Regions from separate parts of the Virgibacillus byunsanensis genome, predicted to be linked through region 1. Evidence: riboswitches for the same ligand, from Rfam matches in the RefSeq annotation. Region 1 holds a riboswitch; each other region holds the start of a gene.
The links. A riboswitch is a leader RNA that binds a small molecule or an ion and turns the genes downstream of it on or off. The one in region 1 is predicted to bind cyclic di-GMP.

Region 1 (5,668 bases):
CACTAGTAATTAATCACCCTTGTTAAAAGACTTATTTTAAGTCATCTAAGCTATCAATGTCGGCATTTTCACGAGTAACTATTTGAATAACCTCAGGGTAAATATGACCAATGAACGCTGCATTTGGTACTTCTTCTCCTTCAAAGTCACCTTCCCCATTCACCGCGTCCACAGATGGAACATGAACGGCCATACCAAGATCCATGTTACCATCACGAATACTAGCTAGGTTTTCAACGGAAGCCCCCGTTTCTATATTCGTTACGTTTACCCCATCAATATGGTTTTTCCAGATGTTCGCCATCTCCCCACCAAGTGGATAATACGTACCTCCTTGGCTACCTGTTCCTAAAATAAACTCTTCCTTACGACTACCTTCATCAGCCGTTAGTTCAGCAACCGGATTATCAACCGTTAAGCCCTGTTCCTCATAATAGCGCTTTGCACCAGGGTGAATCGGTAATCCTTTCGCACCTTGAAGTGCATTCTCCAACGTCATATGCATGGATTGAGCGTGTGTATTTTCATCAGCATATTCCACCATAATTCTAGCAAGCTCATAACCTAGTTCTTCATCTATCGTATCCGTATTTCCCATTAATACTGCATAGGCAGTAATGGTCTCTATATCGGAATCCAGAAAATCATACATATCCTGCGTAATGGTATAACGCTGATACCCCGAATTTTCCTCCATATAAGAAATTGCTTCATCAGAGAGCTCCAGCATCTTCACATCACCAGCAGAAGCTTGTAAACTTTCAATACTACCAGCTGGCAGACCTAGAATACCAATCGAAACATCAATATTCCCATCCTGTACACCATCAGCTGCATCTCCAAAGCCCTCCTGATATGCACTGTAATCATCTTCACCCAAACCATAAGCCTCCAAAATCTGTTTAGAAACCGAGTTCGTCTCACTAGCAGGAGGTCCAATTGCAATATTCTTTCCCCCACCACCACATGCAGCAAGAACTAGTACCATACTTAACATTAACGTAATAAGTCCGACTAATTTTGATCTGCTCATCATATTACCCCTTTCTTTATCTTTTTTCGCTCCTTGTTGTTAGCGCTTTCATCTAAAAAGGAATTAACTTCATGTATGTATATAATGATATCTAGAGGTGATAAGGAGCTTAGTTTAATTATATACTACATTTTTTAAAATTATCAACAGTTTGTTCTACTTTTCTGAATTGTGTTTATAATTAGGTTATATTAAATGTTAATATTTGAAAACTTGGCTTATCGCAAAACCTTGTGGTGAAAGCCTTAGTTGCACTTATGCAGTAGGAAAGTTTTATCCTTTCCTATCTGCTAAAATGAAGTAAATTTCCATTTCACCAACTTTTTCCAATTCCACGGCGACATGGAGCGCTTTTTCATACGTCAATAACATCGTATTATCCTCTATGATAGTTGGAGAAGTAATAACTATATTACTATCATTTTTGGCAACATTGATAGATAAACCACCTGCAACCATGTTTGTTAGTTCACCACTAAAAGATGATTACTGCTCTCCTTTTAATGTCATACCAAACATGGTTTCCCCAATGGAGGCAAACATAGTTGAATTTCCAGCCAATATCAATTTTCCCTTTATATCACCAGTAATACGAATAAGTACACCAAACGGAATAGCTAAATGGTTTTCCAATAGTTTTGGCTTAGAGACATTATGATTAATTGGTACTACCGTCTTTAAAGATGTAAATGTACCATTCAGTATATCTTTTATGTACTTGCTTCTCTCTTGTAAGGTCACAGACATAAAAAACACTCTCCTTATAAATCCGTTACTCCCTATTCTCATCACTTGGTTTTATATCATAGTTAGGTAGTACCAGAACTTCTACTCGTCGATTTATTGCTCTATTTTCCTCGTTATTGTTAGGTACAACAGGATTATATTCTCCAAAACCTTTAGCACCAAAATCTCTAGGATCGAGATCGTCATTGTCAAGAATGAGACTCATAAAGTTAACTGCCCGCATAACACTTAATTCCCAGTTTGATGAAAATTCATCGTTACGTATCGGAACATCATCCGTGTGACCACTTATCACAATTTCGTTTGCAGGATCTGTATAAAGAAAATTAGATATTTCTTTTGCAATCTGAATCCCTTCTTGTTTAACGATTGCACTTCCCGAATCAAAGGAAATGTCATTCATAATCGTAATAAATAATCCCTCACCCGTTAATTTTGTTCCTAATACTTCGGACAAATTATTTTCTGAAATATAATCATTTATTTGTGATTGGAGATCTTCTAATTTGATAAGTTCTTTTTCACCATCAGTTATTTCTTCGTCTTCTTCATTTTCCCCTTCCTCTAACTCCACAATAACATCATCAGGTGATTCAACAGGGTTCAAGCCTTCTTCTAAGATCCCGTCTCCACCTGAAAATTCATTATTAAATACCCTGGTAAGTTCTTTATACTTTTGTGTGTCTATCTCACTCATTGCAAATAAAATAATGAATAATGCCACTAAAAGGGTTAGCATGTCTGAATAAGGCAATAACCAGGTTTCATCAATATGAGAATCTTTACGCTGTTTCTTTTTTCTCATCAACTTCCTCCTCAACCATCATTTCCAACTCTTTTGAAGGTAAATAAGAACCTAATTTATCCTTAATGACTTGTGGAGAATCACCATTCGTTATCGAAAGAAGTCCTTCTAACATAATCTGTTTCAATAATACCTCTTGTTTCGATTTCTCTTTTAATTTATTTGCAAATGGATGCCATAAAACATAACCAGTAAAAATCCCAAATAAAGTCGCAATAAAAGCAGCAGATATAGCACTTCCTAACTTATCTAAATCACTCATATTACCAAGTGCGGCAATTAATCCAATAACTGCCCCTAAAACACCTAACGTGGGAGCATATGTACCAGCCTGCGTAAAAATAGAAATGCCTTTATAGTGCCTTTCTTCCATTGCATCAATTTTTTCTAGCATTACGTCTTGAATAAAATCTGACGATTGTCCATCTACGACCAACTGAACCCCTGAAGTTAAATACGTATCCGTTACATCATCCATTTCACTTTCAAGCGCCAATATCCCCTCTCTCCTAGTTATGTCCGCCCATTTTGTAAACATTGTAATAATATCCTTAATATTATTGCTTTTATCTTCCTTAAAAATTATCTTGAACAGTGCAGGTACATTTTTAAGTGTGCTCATAGGAAAAGCAATACAAACAGATGCAGCAGTTCCTAAAAAAATAATTAGAATAGCTGCAGGATTTAGTAAAGCCCCAAACCCGACACCTTTCAATACCATACCTAAACCAATTGCAATAAACCCTACTAAGACCCCAATTATCGATGTTTTATCCATCTATTAGCCCCCTTTTACTAGAAAATTTGCCTTATCACCAAGCCTTAATGGTGAAAGCCTTAGTTGCACTTATGTAGATAAGAAAGTTTTATACTTTCCTAATCTACTAAAAAAGACAATTCCCTTTTTGGAACTGCCATTAAAAGACACATACAAAAATCTTAAACTGGTAACTAGGCGATCATAGTTATATAACCTTAGACCCTAAGCTTTGCGTCCTATTCTTTCAAATAGTTTGCCTTTTTCTTTCCTATTTAGTTAAGTTTCATTCCTTTATATCGACAAGAAAGGGCAAAAAGTTTAACAAGTGAGTACAAATTCCTCATTAGAAAACTTGGCATTCGCCAAGCCTTTATAGCGAATGGCCTAGTTGCACTTATGCAGATAAGGAAGTTTTATACTTTCTTACCTGCCAACAAAAGTGCAAATGCCTTGAAGACACGACAAGCATATGCAGATCGCGTAGTGTGAGTCGAACTGCTATGTCCTGAGTGTCTGGGTGCTTGCACTGGACGTCGCCGTTTCTGTAGATACTTTCTTTACTACCAAAAAAAGTACTGACACATTCATGTCAGCACTTTTAAGATATTAGTTATTTTCGTTTTTCTCTTTACCGTAGAAATATTGCTTAGGATCAACAGGCTCCCATTCTTCATTAGGTGTATAGAAACGTAGAAGGTCTCCAAGTAACACTTGGTCTGAAAGTTCAAGCTCATGCATCACTTGTTCTTTCTGTTTCTTCATCTCTTCTGTTGGTTCTTCTATTTCTTCATCTGTTTCACTATCATAAAACGTATCGTTAACGTAACTGTAATCCTCTGTCATAAACTCACCACTACGGAAAGGGACGAAACCTTTATGGTCTTCAGAAAACATATCTGTACCGAACTGGATATAATCCTGTGCATCAATACCCATTAAATGCAGCATCGTTGGCATGACATCGATTAAGCTAGAATACTCATGATTAGTACCTTGACCTTCCATACCAGGAACACGAATTATAAATGGAACACGCTGTAAATCAGCGTTTTTCTTAGGCGTAATCTCCTCGCCAATAATCTCACTCATGGCCCGGTTATGGTTATCCGAAATACCATAATGGTCCCCATATATCATAATGATCGAGTCCTCATATAAGCCTGATTCCTTTAAGTCCTTAAAGAATTGCTCCAGAGACTCATCCAAATAACGGGCCGTTTGGAAATAACGGTCTACAGAACCATCACCCGTTCCGGCAGGTTCTATTGTCGCATCCTCTTCATCAATCAAATAAGGATGGTGATGTGTCAAAGTCATCATATGCGCGTAAAATGGTTCTTCCATATCTTCTAGAATTGGCATGGATTCTTCAAAAAACGGCTTATCTTTCAAGCCATAATTGATAACATTTCCATAGCTCATATCATAATAACTAGAGTCATAGAACTCATCAATACCCATATATTTATAAACCTCATCCCGATTCCAGAACGATTTATCATCACCATGGAATACAGCACTAGTATGACCCTGCTGCTGGTTCAAAATAGCAGGTAACGCCTGAAAAGTATTATCTCCATTCGTTACAAATGCAGCCCCTTGAGGCAAGCCATACAGAGACGTATCTGTTGTCAACTCGGCATCAGCCGTTTTCCCTTGTTCTGTCTGATGGAAAAAGTTATCAAAATACGTAAAGTCCTTACTTTTATCATTCACAAGCGAATTAATAAACGGAGTTACTTCCTCTCCATGTAATTCATAATCAATTAAGAAAGACTGGAATGATTCCAGGTGGATCTTAATCACATTTTTTCCTTTTCCTTTACCAAAATATTCTTCATTTGGCTCGGCAAATTTATTTTTCGTATAGTTCTCAACTACTGTAATATCATCACTATCTGCTAATACACGTTGTGTCGACGACTGGGCACTTTGAATCGCGTCATAAATAATAAAGTTATAAGTTCCCAGATATTTCACCACATAATTACGGTCAAAAGTACGCTCTAACAACTGTGGACGATCCGCTTCAGCAAGCCCAAGATTAATCGTAAATGCAATAACACCTGTACATAAAATAACTAACGGTTTACGCAATTGCATTCTTTCCATAGACCAATTGGATCGCAGCTTAATAAATAAGACAAGCAATAACAGTATATCAAGCGTATACAACAGATCATGAACTTTTGTTAAATCTGCAATACTACCACCAACACTACCAAAATTACTAGTTTGCATCAGTGTCGGAATCGTAATAAAGTCACTGTTAAATCGGTAAAAAACAACATTAGCATACATCAAAAAAGTTAAAATCGAATCT
Region 2 (5,668 bases), on a different contig from region 1:
GTTTTTTTCTATCGCACTCTTAACTTCTGATACTACTGCTTATTTCACAGACACAGAAGATACGAGTTCCAAGATTTATGCAGGTACCTGGGGTTCAGATCATGAGCAAAGGGATGGAAGCTGGTTGGAATTTACATTTAAGGGAAATCAGAATCATTATCATGCATGTGAGCCTGGACCTAAAACAATAGAGACAGAGATTAAAAATATTGGTGAAGGTGATATGCAAAGTGATAGTAAATATGAAGTGTATTATTCAAAAGTAGGCAATCCAGAAGATGGAGAAATGGAGAAACTGTCAGATCGAGATGGAATTATTAATGTATTGAAAATAGGAGAAACAGCTAAACTATCTTTTGAAGCAAATAATCACGGGTTTTATAGATTTTCGGCTTATCAAACGAATGAGCATTCAGGTGAGGAAAAAGTGTGGAGTGAAAAGGTCAAAGTTAATTGCCCTAAAGGCCACCAAAATAATGATGAACAACAACCCAATGAATCTACAAATGAAATAGCAGTAGAACCCACTGATGAAGAAGTAGATGCATCAGAAAAGGTAGATGAGAATCAATCAACTAACCAGGAAGAAAACGAAAGTGAAACAGACGAGTACACTGGTCCAACTAGTGAACAGGACGGTGATGAAGATGAGGTGGGATAAAATCCTAAAATGGGCTAACCGTCTTATAACAACTGTGCTTATGATTTTACTTGTAAGTGTGGCGTTAATGGTGGTCTTTACGAAACTATCTGGAGAAGAACCTGAAATTTTTGGCTATCAACTGAAAACAGTTTTATCGGGTTCGATGGAGCCGGGAATTCAAACAGGATCCATTATTGCTGTAAACACTGTTTCAGGGGATGAGAGGGTAAACTTTCAAAAAGGTGATGTCATTACCTTCCTGGAAACAGAAAATAGATTAATTACTCACCGAATTACAGAGTCAACTACGACTGATAATGGGGTTCTTTATACAACAAAAGGTGACAACAACAATGCTGTGGACTCAAGTCCTGTGTTAGCTGAAAATGTAGTAGCGGTATATAGCGGTTTTACAATTCCTTATATTGGTTATTTGAACAACTTTGCTCAGTCACCACAAGGGAATGCCATATTATTAATTTTACCTGGTATGTTGATATTTGGGTATTCGGTAATTACGATGTGGGGTACGCTTAGGGGTCTAGAGAATAAGAATACAAAAGAGATAGCCGAAGCTAAATAACTCGTTTGAAAATCTAAGTCTTATTTTGAGGAAGATGCTTATGAGAAAGATAATAATTGTTTTTATAATGGTAAGTAGTGTTTTATTTACTTTATTTGTGCCAAGTTTGACAGTAACTGCTGAAGAAAAACAAAAAATATCAATTAACACTTTATCTGAAGAGGTTTTATTTCATGTAGATAACATGAAACCAGGAGACTGGGCACCAAGAACTGTTGATGTACAAAATAATGGTGAAATGGAATTTGAGTATCATATATCTATAGAGAATAGCGGATCAGAGAAATTGTTCAATGAATTAATGTTAGAAGTTAGTGATGACAACAAGGAGCTATATAACGGAAAACTTGCGGAATATGAAAAAATCCCAGCTAGGAAGTTAGCTCCATCGAGTGAAGAAGAGCTAAGTCTTACAGTTCGATTTCCAGATCACTTAGGAAATGCGTTTCAAGGCTTAGATGCAACATTTAACTTTTCTTTCAATGCAAAGGGATCAGAGGAAATAGAGGAAGCATCATCTAATGATGAACTAAGTGACGACGGAATGGTTGGTAGTAATAAAGATGGAGCAGTACTTCCAAATACGGCAACTAATACATTTAATTTCCTATTAATAGGTTTTATTCTTTTTGCAATCAGTATGGCACTAATCACCATCAAACAAAGGAAAACTAAAACTTTAGATAGACAGCAAGTTTAACAAGAAAGAGAAAGTTTATAATGAAATGTTTGAATTTTTACAAAACTAGTTGCGAAATGACAAAACAAGACATCCAAAATTTGCTTATTTTCCAGTATAATAGTCTTATGAAATAATCATATTTTCTTAGAAAAAGGCATACCTATTGAAAAGTAGGGGCGCAAAGTCACAGGTCTAAAGCTTCATAGCAATGATGGCTGGATTTCCTGGAAACTAAATGGGGGACGAGAAAGTATGGAGAAAACGGTATATCATGTTGGGCTTGATTACGAGTGGATTAAATTGGTAAAAGAAGCGAAGACAATAGGATTAAGTGTAGAGGAAGTCCACCTATTTTTAACAGGTACAGAGAAAAGTGAATAAATTTTTAGGTTTTTTATGTGCTCTATATAGAACCACACACCATTTTGTGATATAATTCGCATTAAATAGAGAGGGTGTGTGGACTTGATCGGTGAAAAAATAAAACAATTACGACAAGATAAAAAGATGTCAATCTCTGAATTGGCAGAAAAAGCTGGTGTAGCAAAATCATATCTAAGTTCTATTGAACGAAATCTTCAAACCAATCCATCGATCCAGTTTATCGAAAAAATTAGTAAAGTACTAAATGTTTCCGTAAACGAACTGATTCGAGAAGATAAATTGATGGAAATTGAAGAACTAGATAATGAGTGGTTGAAAATTGTACAAGAAGCAATGAATTCAGGGGTAACAAAGGAACAGTTTAAAGAATATCTCGAATTCAATAAATGGCGTAGTAAACAAGATAACTAAGCATGATCTAGACCGTTAAGCTAAATGCTAGCGGTTTTTTTGTTTTTCTAATTTAATGTAACCTTTACCGATACATAAAGGGAGGGCACCGAACGAAAAAGGGCGATTATCTATTTACAGAAGATGTTTGCATAACCAGAAATAACTACTGTTATGAATCTAACAGAAAGCTAAGTATTAGTTTTACGAATGGTAATATGGACGTTAAATGCCCCGATGCTTTTAATGTAAATTGTATCCTAGGCTTCATTCCTAATGAATTAATCATTGTTAATTAATTGTTTTTTCTTTCATAATGCTTTAAATTATTCTTCTCTATTATCGGATTTATCAGCATTTGGGTTATGAGTTATGTTAATCTGTTCAAATGTTTGTGTGAATCGTTCTTGCTCTTTCTTCTCCTGCTCTTTATCTGCCATAATATTCAACTCCTTTTTAGTTTAATATATTCTAACTTCGATCAGTTTACAATCTTAGCAAACATCTTAATATGGAATGTATAATATTATAATATGTATTTCCTTCATTCTTGTCCACTTGCGCATGTTTAAAGATTGGATGGTTTTCTATTGTCATCTGCGTGGAATACACTGTTTTCTTTGTACTTTATTAAACCTGGAGTCTGTAGATAATTTATTGACTGTGTAAGCAGCGTCCAGCTCCAGCACAAGATCATTTCATAAATTTAGCTACTCTTTAAACATCATAGTTGATGTAACCTGCGACGTAACTTTAGGCTTATTTCTAAGAACGAGTGCTATTGTCGCCGTCTGGGATCGCTACGGGCGGATGCTTTCCGCGGGCACGGCTTCAGCCTCCGATGCGGAAAACCACCGCTTCGGTGTCTTCAGACACGTGCTGTTCCCGCAGGAGTCACCGCCCTCCGCTCACCCTGACTGGTAAGGGGTTCTATTAATACTAATACAATCCCACGACAGTAACAGAAATAACAGCGGAGGAAATACACGTAGACTCCTTGAAAATACAAACCGATTTTCTGCGTGCGATGTCTAGCTATGTAGCTTTCCTTATGTGGGAGCAGAGGCCTAGTTGAGACCCGCAGAGCGTTAGCTCGAGGAGGCTCATCAGCCTCCCACGGGTAGAAGACACTGCGCAGTGAAACGAAGCAGATGTCGCACTTGTACCCGGATGGGTGAAAGCGAAGTGTATTTCCGTAGCGGTAGGTTAACCGTCACATCAAGTTACGTCGCAGTTTACATCTATTGTGGCAAAAAAACTATCTTTGAGAAAACAGCCTTAAAAATTAAAATTTATTGTAACAATTAATGTGTTGTTTCGTTTCTATATATATAAAGGGAGGTGGAAGCTGTTTCTAAAAAGTACATATTTTCGAAGTTGTTTGAGCAGTATCAGCTTCCACTTTATCGATATTTGCTTCAAATGAGCAGGAATGAACAAATAGCAGAGGAGCTTTTACAGGAGACGTTTTACCGTGCGATGGTTTCATTGCAGGTCAAAGATATGATTCAGGCGAGAGCATGGCTTTTTAAGGTGGCTCGTAATCTATTTATTGACTGGACAAGGAAATCCAAATCGGAACAGCAGATGATCGAACAGATCCAAATAAAACATGAATCGATCAGTAACTTAGGTAATCCTGAACTACAATTCGAGAAAAAAACGCGGCAACAGGAGCTTGAAGCAGTAATGAAGCAACTTCCCGAACGAATGAGGACTATCATCTATTTGCGGGAAATTCAAGGGTTTACATATAAAGAATTAACTACTGCTATGAATCTAACAGAAAGCCAGGTAAAGGTAACACTGCACCGTGCTCGTGAGAAATTTCGATATTATGATCAACAGAAAAAAGGTGGTTATGAGTATGAAGAATGATGACGTTCTAACAGAGTGGGATGAAAAAAATGAAGAACAAGTGGATAAAAAAAGTGCGAAAAAGTTAGTTTGGCGTACACGGCTTTCCATTAGTTTGACTGTTTTACGAACGCTTTTTATTATCGGATTTCTTTATTTACTTTATATAATACCAGTAAGTGTTTATTACGATATGTCAGGTAAAGAAGCCGAATTTAATCGCCTGGTTTCAACGTTAGTAGAGACACATCACCCAGGTTTATTTGTGGAAAAGTTTGGGCTGGAAAATGAAGCGGAAATCAGTCCGCTTCTAACAGAGAGCACCAGTTTAACCCTATATCGTAATGTTGGGGATTGGGAAGTAGTGATTGGCGAAGTAACTGCAAACAAAAGACTGTTTGGTAAAGTAAATTATACATTCCATTTTGATGATAAATATTTATACGATAATAATTACACGTTTTCTTACGCAGTAGCACCTGATTTATTGGGGGAGAGCTTTATACATGATGAATCTGAACCAGACAGTTCGGTAAAGAGTCAACTCGAAAAGATAGAAGACGGATTTGTTGCTCAAGCACACTTTTCCACTAAAGAAAGCATGGATCCAGAAGAATTAAGAGAAATGCTTGCTGACTATGACGTTAAGATCTATCAAATGCCTGTTTTTGGAGGCGAAACTACTGCGGTTGATGTAGGTAAGGGAAAAGCTGGACAGTTCACGTTTGTTCCTTCACTAATGTTAAGCCCCTTTACAGAATATAATGATAAGAATGGACCAAGAGCATCGTATGAATCTTTAACATCGGAAAGTGCGCTAAATGACGCAGTTGATCAATTTTACAAAGACATAGATTGGTTAATTGAACACGGTAACTACAGTGGGCGTGATATCGACGAAAAACGGCTAGAGTACCTGAAAGGGGAAGGTATTCAAGTATATGGTGCAATGGTAACAGGACCAATCCGCGAAATTGAACGTCTTCAGGAAGAAGAATTGTTTCACCAGTTTTATATAGGCGGAATTGAAGTATGGAACTGGAATGAAAATAAACAGTAAAAATAATGATATTATTTATACGAAGAAAATATTATAATAGGTAAACAAGCCTATTATGAAAGTGGAGAA
Region 3 (5,668 bases), on a different contig from region 1:
GGAAGATACCCTCCATTTCAAAAAGTTATACTTAAGGATACATCACAAATCACCTTAGTGTGTGGTACCTTTTTAATATGAAGAAACTACTAAAAGAGGGTGTCACTATTGAAAAGGATCATAATTTTATTAATAACGACGTGTTTATTCTTGTTAGTTGCTTGTAGCGCAGGTAATGACGAAACCGAGAACGATGTTAGTTCAGATGAAATTCAATCAAACGACCAAACACAGGAACAAAATGACGAAGAAGCTGCTGAAGAGGCGAATGAAGAAGAAAATGAGGACACAGAAGCTAGTGGTGATCCTGTTGTTACAGAGGATGTTGCGAGTATTCTTCAAAAATCTGCTGAGGCAATGGCAGGAGTAACCAGCTTTAAAGGGGTCAGTGATTTTATTGATGATAGTACATTTAATGGAACTAGAGAAAAGAGTGAAACAAACTTCACTATGGAAATAATCCTTTCTGATCCGGCTGTCATGCACGCAGATATGACTTCTGTCTCAAGCGAAACAGAAGAAGGAAGTGTAGAGATGTTCATGAAAGATGGAATGTTATATATAAACTCAGAAGAAAATTGGTATTCCATGCCAACTGATTTTGGATATGGAAATTTATATGAAGACTACAAAATGCTTGAAGATGACCAAATAGAACAATACGTAGAGCATAGCAACTCGTTTGAAGTTAGTGATAATGGGGATCATTATTTAATATCCTTTGCTGATGATAGTGAAAATTATAAATCTGTTATCATGAATTCAAGTTTTGGTGCGATAAGCGACTTATTTGAAGAACACTATGATAATATGGAAATTAGTAGTGGTACCTACGAAATTAAAATCAATAAAGAAACGTTTTTTATGACACAATACACGTATGAATACGAAGCAAACACGACAGGTGAATTAGGATCAATTGAACAATACAGTAAAGGAACTTATACACTTTCGGACTTCAATGCCTACAATGAAATTGATGTACCGGAAGAAATGATGGAAAAAGCATCGCCAATAGGAGAATAGTGGAAAAAGGAGTAATTCCAATGACTATGCGAAAAGGCATCAAGCGACACGAATCACTGAAACCTTTATCACGCCACCATATGATTGGTTTGCATTTGGCACTTAAGCTAAAGCGTGCTGGTACAGAAGAAAGTCGTTTAACAATGGAAGAAATAATGAAAGAGGCTAAAGAGTTTTGGATTCCGAATGGCCAAAACCATTTCCGGGAAGAAGAGGAAATTCTGTTACCCGCCTATGCCCAGTACGCAAATGTTAACCAACCAGAAATAATAGAAATGCTATTAGAACATGTAAAGATTCGTTCCCAAATAGAGAAGCTTCTCAACAACGATGAAAACCTGGATGCCATGCATGAATTGGGCACGTTACTAGAGTCACATATTCGAAAAGAAGAACGTGTAATTTTTCCCATGATCGAAAAAGCACTTCCAGAAGAAAAGTTGCATGAGCTTGCCCCATATTTGCATTAAGTTCTAGGTCATTTACAAAATCTGTAGGAATCGGTGTTGAATGAAAATTTAACCTTCATTTTCCTGCCCAAAATAAAAAGTAACCACCTCCATAATATACATGGGGTGGCTACTTTCATTTCAAATACTTCTTTAAAAATAAACATTTCGAGTCAAATCAAACTTCTTTAAAATGCATCATCATCCCTAGTTGTCGGATCACTAATCCTATTAGTAGATTCAGGAATGTCATCATAGATTTGTGGATCAACATCATTAATTGTTCCATCCGCTAGCCCTTTAAACACCTCATAAAGTGGCTTCTTAACCGTTTCTTTAAGCATACCATTTTGTTTTTGACCCAACGTTTGGCTTTGGCCTTTTATTTCAATTAACATAATAGCAGCATCATTTAATGCAAATGCTCCCAATGCAGTTCCTGGTAGATTAACGTCAGGATACTTTTGAATTGCCCCAAAATGGGATTCACCGTTTTGTAGAGAAAGGTAGGAAAGTGCGTTTACTTGTTTTCCAAGCTTTAAGACGTCCTCATCTACCTCATACGTCTTACCAGTGAAAGGATCCTCATAATCTTGAGTTGCTACAACGGCAGCAAGCTGGACAGGTACAGAACGATTATCCTCATCTGATACAGTATTAAATCCACGGTGATGGACATCTACAAAAACATCAGGCTGGAATTCTTCAAATACAGACGTTACTGTTCTAGCCTCAGCTGTTACATATAAACCACCGTATCTACTATTATTTGTACTACGATTATTTAGGAAGTCAGCCACTTCGGACTTGTCCTGATCTTCAATGTTCAAGCCCAAGTTAGGGTTATAATCCCTATTTTGATCATATCCTGGAATTCCATAAACGATACGACCATTATTATTTTGGGCACGTTCACTACCATCTTCGTTATAATACCAAGGTGCACTTGTATCGACTGGCAAATCTATTGCTTCAGGATCCCAGGTTTGATGGGTATACCTAATTGGATACCAGCTTCCCTCATATTCGTTATCAGCACCTTCTGGATTAATACGTGGCATAATCCAAATCGATACATTTTCCAGAATCTCATTTACTTCTTTACCATTTGATGAAAGTTTTTGAATAATATCCAAAGCAGCTTCCGTTCCAATTTGTTCATTTCCATGGATTTGAGTAGTTATGAGTACTCGCTTTTTGTTTGGATCATTATCCCCGAATTTCACAACATGGAGTGGTTCACCTATATCATCCTCAGTACTATATCCATCTGGGGATTGATTCGAATATCCTGCTATATCAAGCTGCATCTTTCCATTAGATTGGCTTTCTAGCTTTTGAAGTTTTTCGTACAAATCTTCATTACTCATATAGCTGGAAAGCGAGATGTTCTGTTCATTTTCAATGTAAGGACCATTAGGGTTAGACTGTGGATCCGCGAAAACACTTGATGATAAGACCATTGTCGCTGCAAAGGTTATTGGAATTGCTAACTTCATAAACTTCTTCATATACATTCCTCCCATTTAGTTAATAGTTTCATTATAGAGTACTAGAATCACAACTTCATGATTAATTAGAATTATTTTAATTTTGTAATAAATGGTAATGTTATCCTAGTATGCTCGTTGGAACAGGTAGAAGAGACTATTATATCTAATATTATGAGAAAGTTTAAGAATTCCTACCTTAGTATTCCTAAACTTGCCACTGATTCTGTCGGATAATTTTTCCAAAATAAAAAAGCGCCTCTTGGGCACTTTTTAGTGTTTCACTATGTAATTCAAGGATGCTTGTTCATGATAATTAATTTTCTTTTCTAGTTTATGTTTGAACCTCTCATCTAGGCAATCGGAAATCACAGTTGAAAGCTCCCTCACCTTAAATTGATGCCAACAATATTTACTACGATAGAAAATTTTTCTCAAACATATTCCCCCTTCGAATCCCATAAATCGACGGAGATCGTGTTCGACACCTGGCAAGCATAGTCGTTTGACGTTAGCCCCTGTAGTTTTGCGTCATCACCTTTCAGCGATTTTGCCATTTCGTACGATTTATGTTGTTACGTGTATTATCCTTCAAATACACTAGTTTTCAAATGGTTCAATAGTCCTGTTTTTGTAATATTTACCTTTTTACTTCCCGCTCCTTCCTCTTCCCCAACATATACTCCACAGCACCAGTACCAATAAACACACCACTCAAAATCAATATAAATCCAATTACATGATTCAAAGTAATGATTTCATTTAAGAATATAGATGCTCCAATAATCGAAAAAAGCGTATTTAGATTAATAAATATGGCTGATTCTGCTGGCCCTACTTTTTTAATGGCGTAATTATACGTCATATGGCCAAAGGCTGATGCTAAAATGGCACTGAATAAAAAGACTGATCCCAACTTCCAGTCAAACAAATAAGTAATCTCCTGAATTCCCGCTCCAAAAGCCTGGCTAAATAAAAAGATAAACACCGAACCAATTACAAGCATATAACCAGTAGCCAACCGTGGGTCAAATGTCGGTTTTAGTTTACTAATCAATACAAAACTAAACCCTTGTGCAATGACACCTAAAAATACGACGAGGTCACCTAAGGAAATAGCCGCCAATCCATCAGCACCGGTCAAAGTCGTCACGGCCACGCCGATAAAACCCAATATAAAACCAGATACTCTTAACAACGAGACACGCTGACGCAAAATGATCACAGCCATCATCACTGTAACGAGCGGCATCAATCCTAATATTAATCCGCCATTTATACCTGTTGTCATCTCTAGCCCAACAGCTATAAGCGAATGGTGTAAAACCACATTAAAAATAGATATGTAAAAAATAACGAGCCATTCATGCTTGAGTGGTAACCGAAGAATCCCCATCACAGAACAAATCACCAAAACAGCAATCCCTGCAGTCATAATTCGAAAAGAGGTCAACAACATTGGGTCAATTGCATCAACAAGCACCTTCAGCGCCGATAAATTTAACCCCCACAATAACATGACCAATAATATAAGAATATAAATTTTAACCATAAAACGATTCACCTAGTTTCTGAGTTGCTTCTTCTTACTTTACATTAATGTTAGGTGTGTGTCACTAACATACGTTTGAATACACCCTATCATACTTATTTACTAGTAAAGAATAAACTAGTACTGTTCCATTGGTCATCAAGTTCATGATCCAATGAATGGATTGCAATTAGAATAAGCAACAGAGATGTTAAGTACTAGGCTTCCCTAAATACGGTATGGTAGAACCTATCATGACATTCAATCCAACTTCTAGAAAATCTTCATTTAATTCAAAACATGGATCGTGAAGAGGTCTTTGACTGTTACCAGTGGAACTACCCAACCTATTTTTTCAAAAACCGACCAAAATCCTCTCCATCTAAGCTCGGCTGGACATTCGGTACAGATTCCTGACCGTAAAGACCCGCGATTGTGCTCCATGCTAATTCTGAAATTTCAGATGCATTTACAGTTAGGAGGATAACCGTCATAATAGTTAATTTCTACTTCGACTTGCATAGCTTTACATGTCCCTATTACTATTTCATAAAAAACTATTTTTTATATTCTGTTTAGTCGAACGTGTTAGTGATCTAATAGTCCCTTCAATTTTAACTTCGTCCGCTATAACAGTATAGCGATATCCTCCTAATTACACCTAACTCCATTGGATTAACATTTCTGCTTATTATAGTCTGAGTCGCAATAATGATCGTATCTTTCCCGTCGTTTCCGACTCTCATTTTTTATACTTTAGGCAATCGTTTATGTCCTACGCTTCCCCAATAAAGGTTCGGTAATACCTTCCACTCCCACTAATCCAACTAAAGTTAAGAAATCCTTCTGCACTCCTACATAAGCACTAGTCGGATCATACCACTCCTGTAGGGTATGCGCGGATCCTGCTTTACCACCTAGCCCGATTGTTATTGATGGAATTCCTAAACTCATTGGGTAGTTCGCATCTGTACTGACTGCACCTGTTAACGATGGCTGTCCAACAATTTCTTCAATGGCCCCATATGCAGCTTGTACAATTGGTGCGTCTTTTGATTGACTTGCTGGTGGACGATTTCCGAACTTATTAAGTTCTGCCTTGATCTTATTACTGTCCCATCTTACATTTTCTGCCTCAACCGCTTTATCAATCATTTGTAAAAATTGTTCTT

Region 2: another riboswitch for cyclic di-GMP. It lies ahead of ACFQ3N_RS16370 (anti-repressor SinI family protein); the one in region 1 lies ahead of motA (flagellar motor stator protein MotA).
Region 3: another riboswitch for cyclic di-GMP. It lies ahead of ACFQ3N_RS02750 (M14 family zinc carboxypeptidase); the one in region 1 lies ahead of motA (flagellar motor stator protein MotA).

The regions. Positions count from the first base shown of each region.
Region 1 is NZ_JBHTKJ010000003.1:24,751-30,418, forward strand. Features, by position in the region: gene ACFQ3N_RS01255 (TAXI family TRAP transporter solute-binding subunit) at 32-1,033, opposite strand; gene ACFQ3N_RS01260 (hypothetical protein) at 1,307-1,492, opposite strand; gene ACFQ3N_RS01265 (hypothetical protein) at 1,520-1,780, opposite strand; gene motB (flagellar motor protein MotB) at 1,806-2,585, opposite strand; gene motA (flagellar motor stator protein MotA) at 2,563-3,363, opposite strand; cyclic di-GMP riboswitch class I at 3,529-3,613, opposite strand; gene ACFQ3N_RS01280 (LTA synthase family protein) at 3,952-5,668, opposite strand, start outside.
Region 2 is NZ_JBHTKJ010000052.1:14,904-20,571, forward strand. Features, by position in the region: gene tapA (amyloid fiber anchoring/assembly protein TapA) at 1-661, shown strand, start outside; gene sipW (signal peptidase I SipW) at 648-1,226, shown strand; gene ACFQ3N_RS16365 (LPXTG cell wall anchor domain-containing protein) at 1,267-1,926, shown strand; cyclic di-GMP riboswitch class I at 2,052-2,136, shown strand; gene ACFQ3N_RS16370 (anti-repressor SinI family protein) at 2,161-2,289, shown strand; gene ACFQ3N_RS16375 (helix-turn-helix domain-containing protein) at 2,374-2,703, shown strand; gene ACFQ3N_RS16380 (RNA polymerase sigma factor) at 4,024-4,560, shown strand; gene ACFQ3N_RS16385 (anti sigma factor C-terminal domain-containing protein) at 4,550-5,599, shown strand.
Region 3 is NZ_JBHTKJ010000007.1:221,711-227,378, reverse strand. Features, by position in the region: gene ACFQ3N_RS02760 (DUF6612 family protein) at 109-1,026, shown strand; gene ACFQ3N_RS02755 (hemerythrin domain-containing protein) at 1,047-1,496, shown strand; gene ACFQ3N_RS02750 (M14 family zinc carboxypeptidase) at 1,664-2,986, opposite strand; cyclic di-GMP riboswitch class I at 3,446-3,530, opposite strand; gene ACFQ3N_RS02745 (DMT family transporter) at 3,606-4,517, opposite strand; gene ACFQ3N_RS02740 (M20/M25/M40 family metallo-hydrolase) at 5,265-5,668, opposite strand, start outside.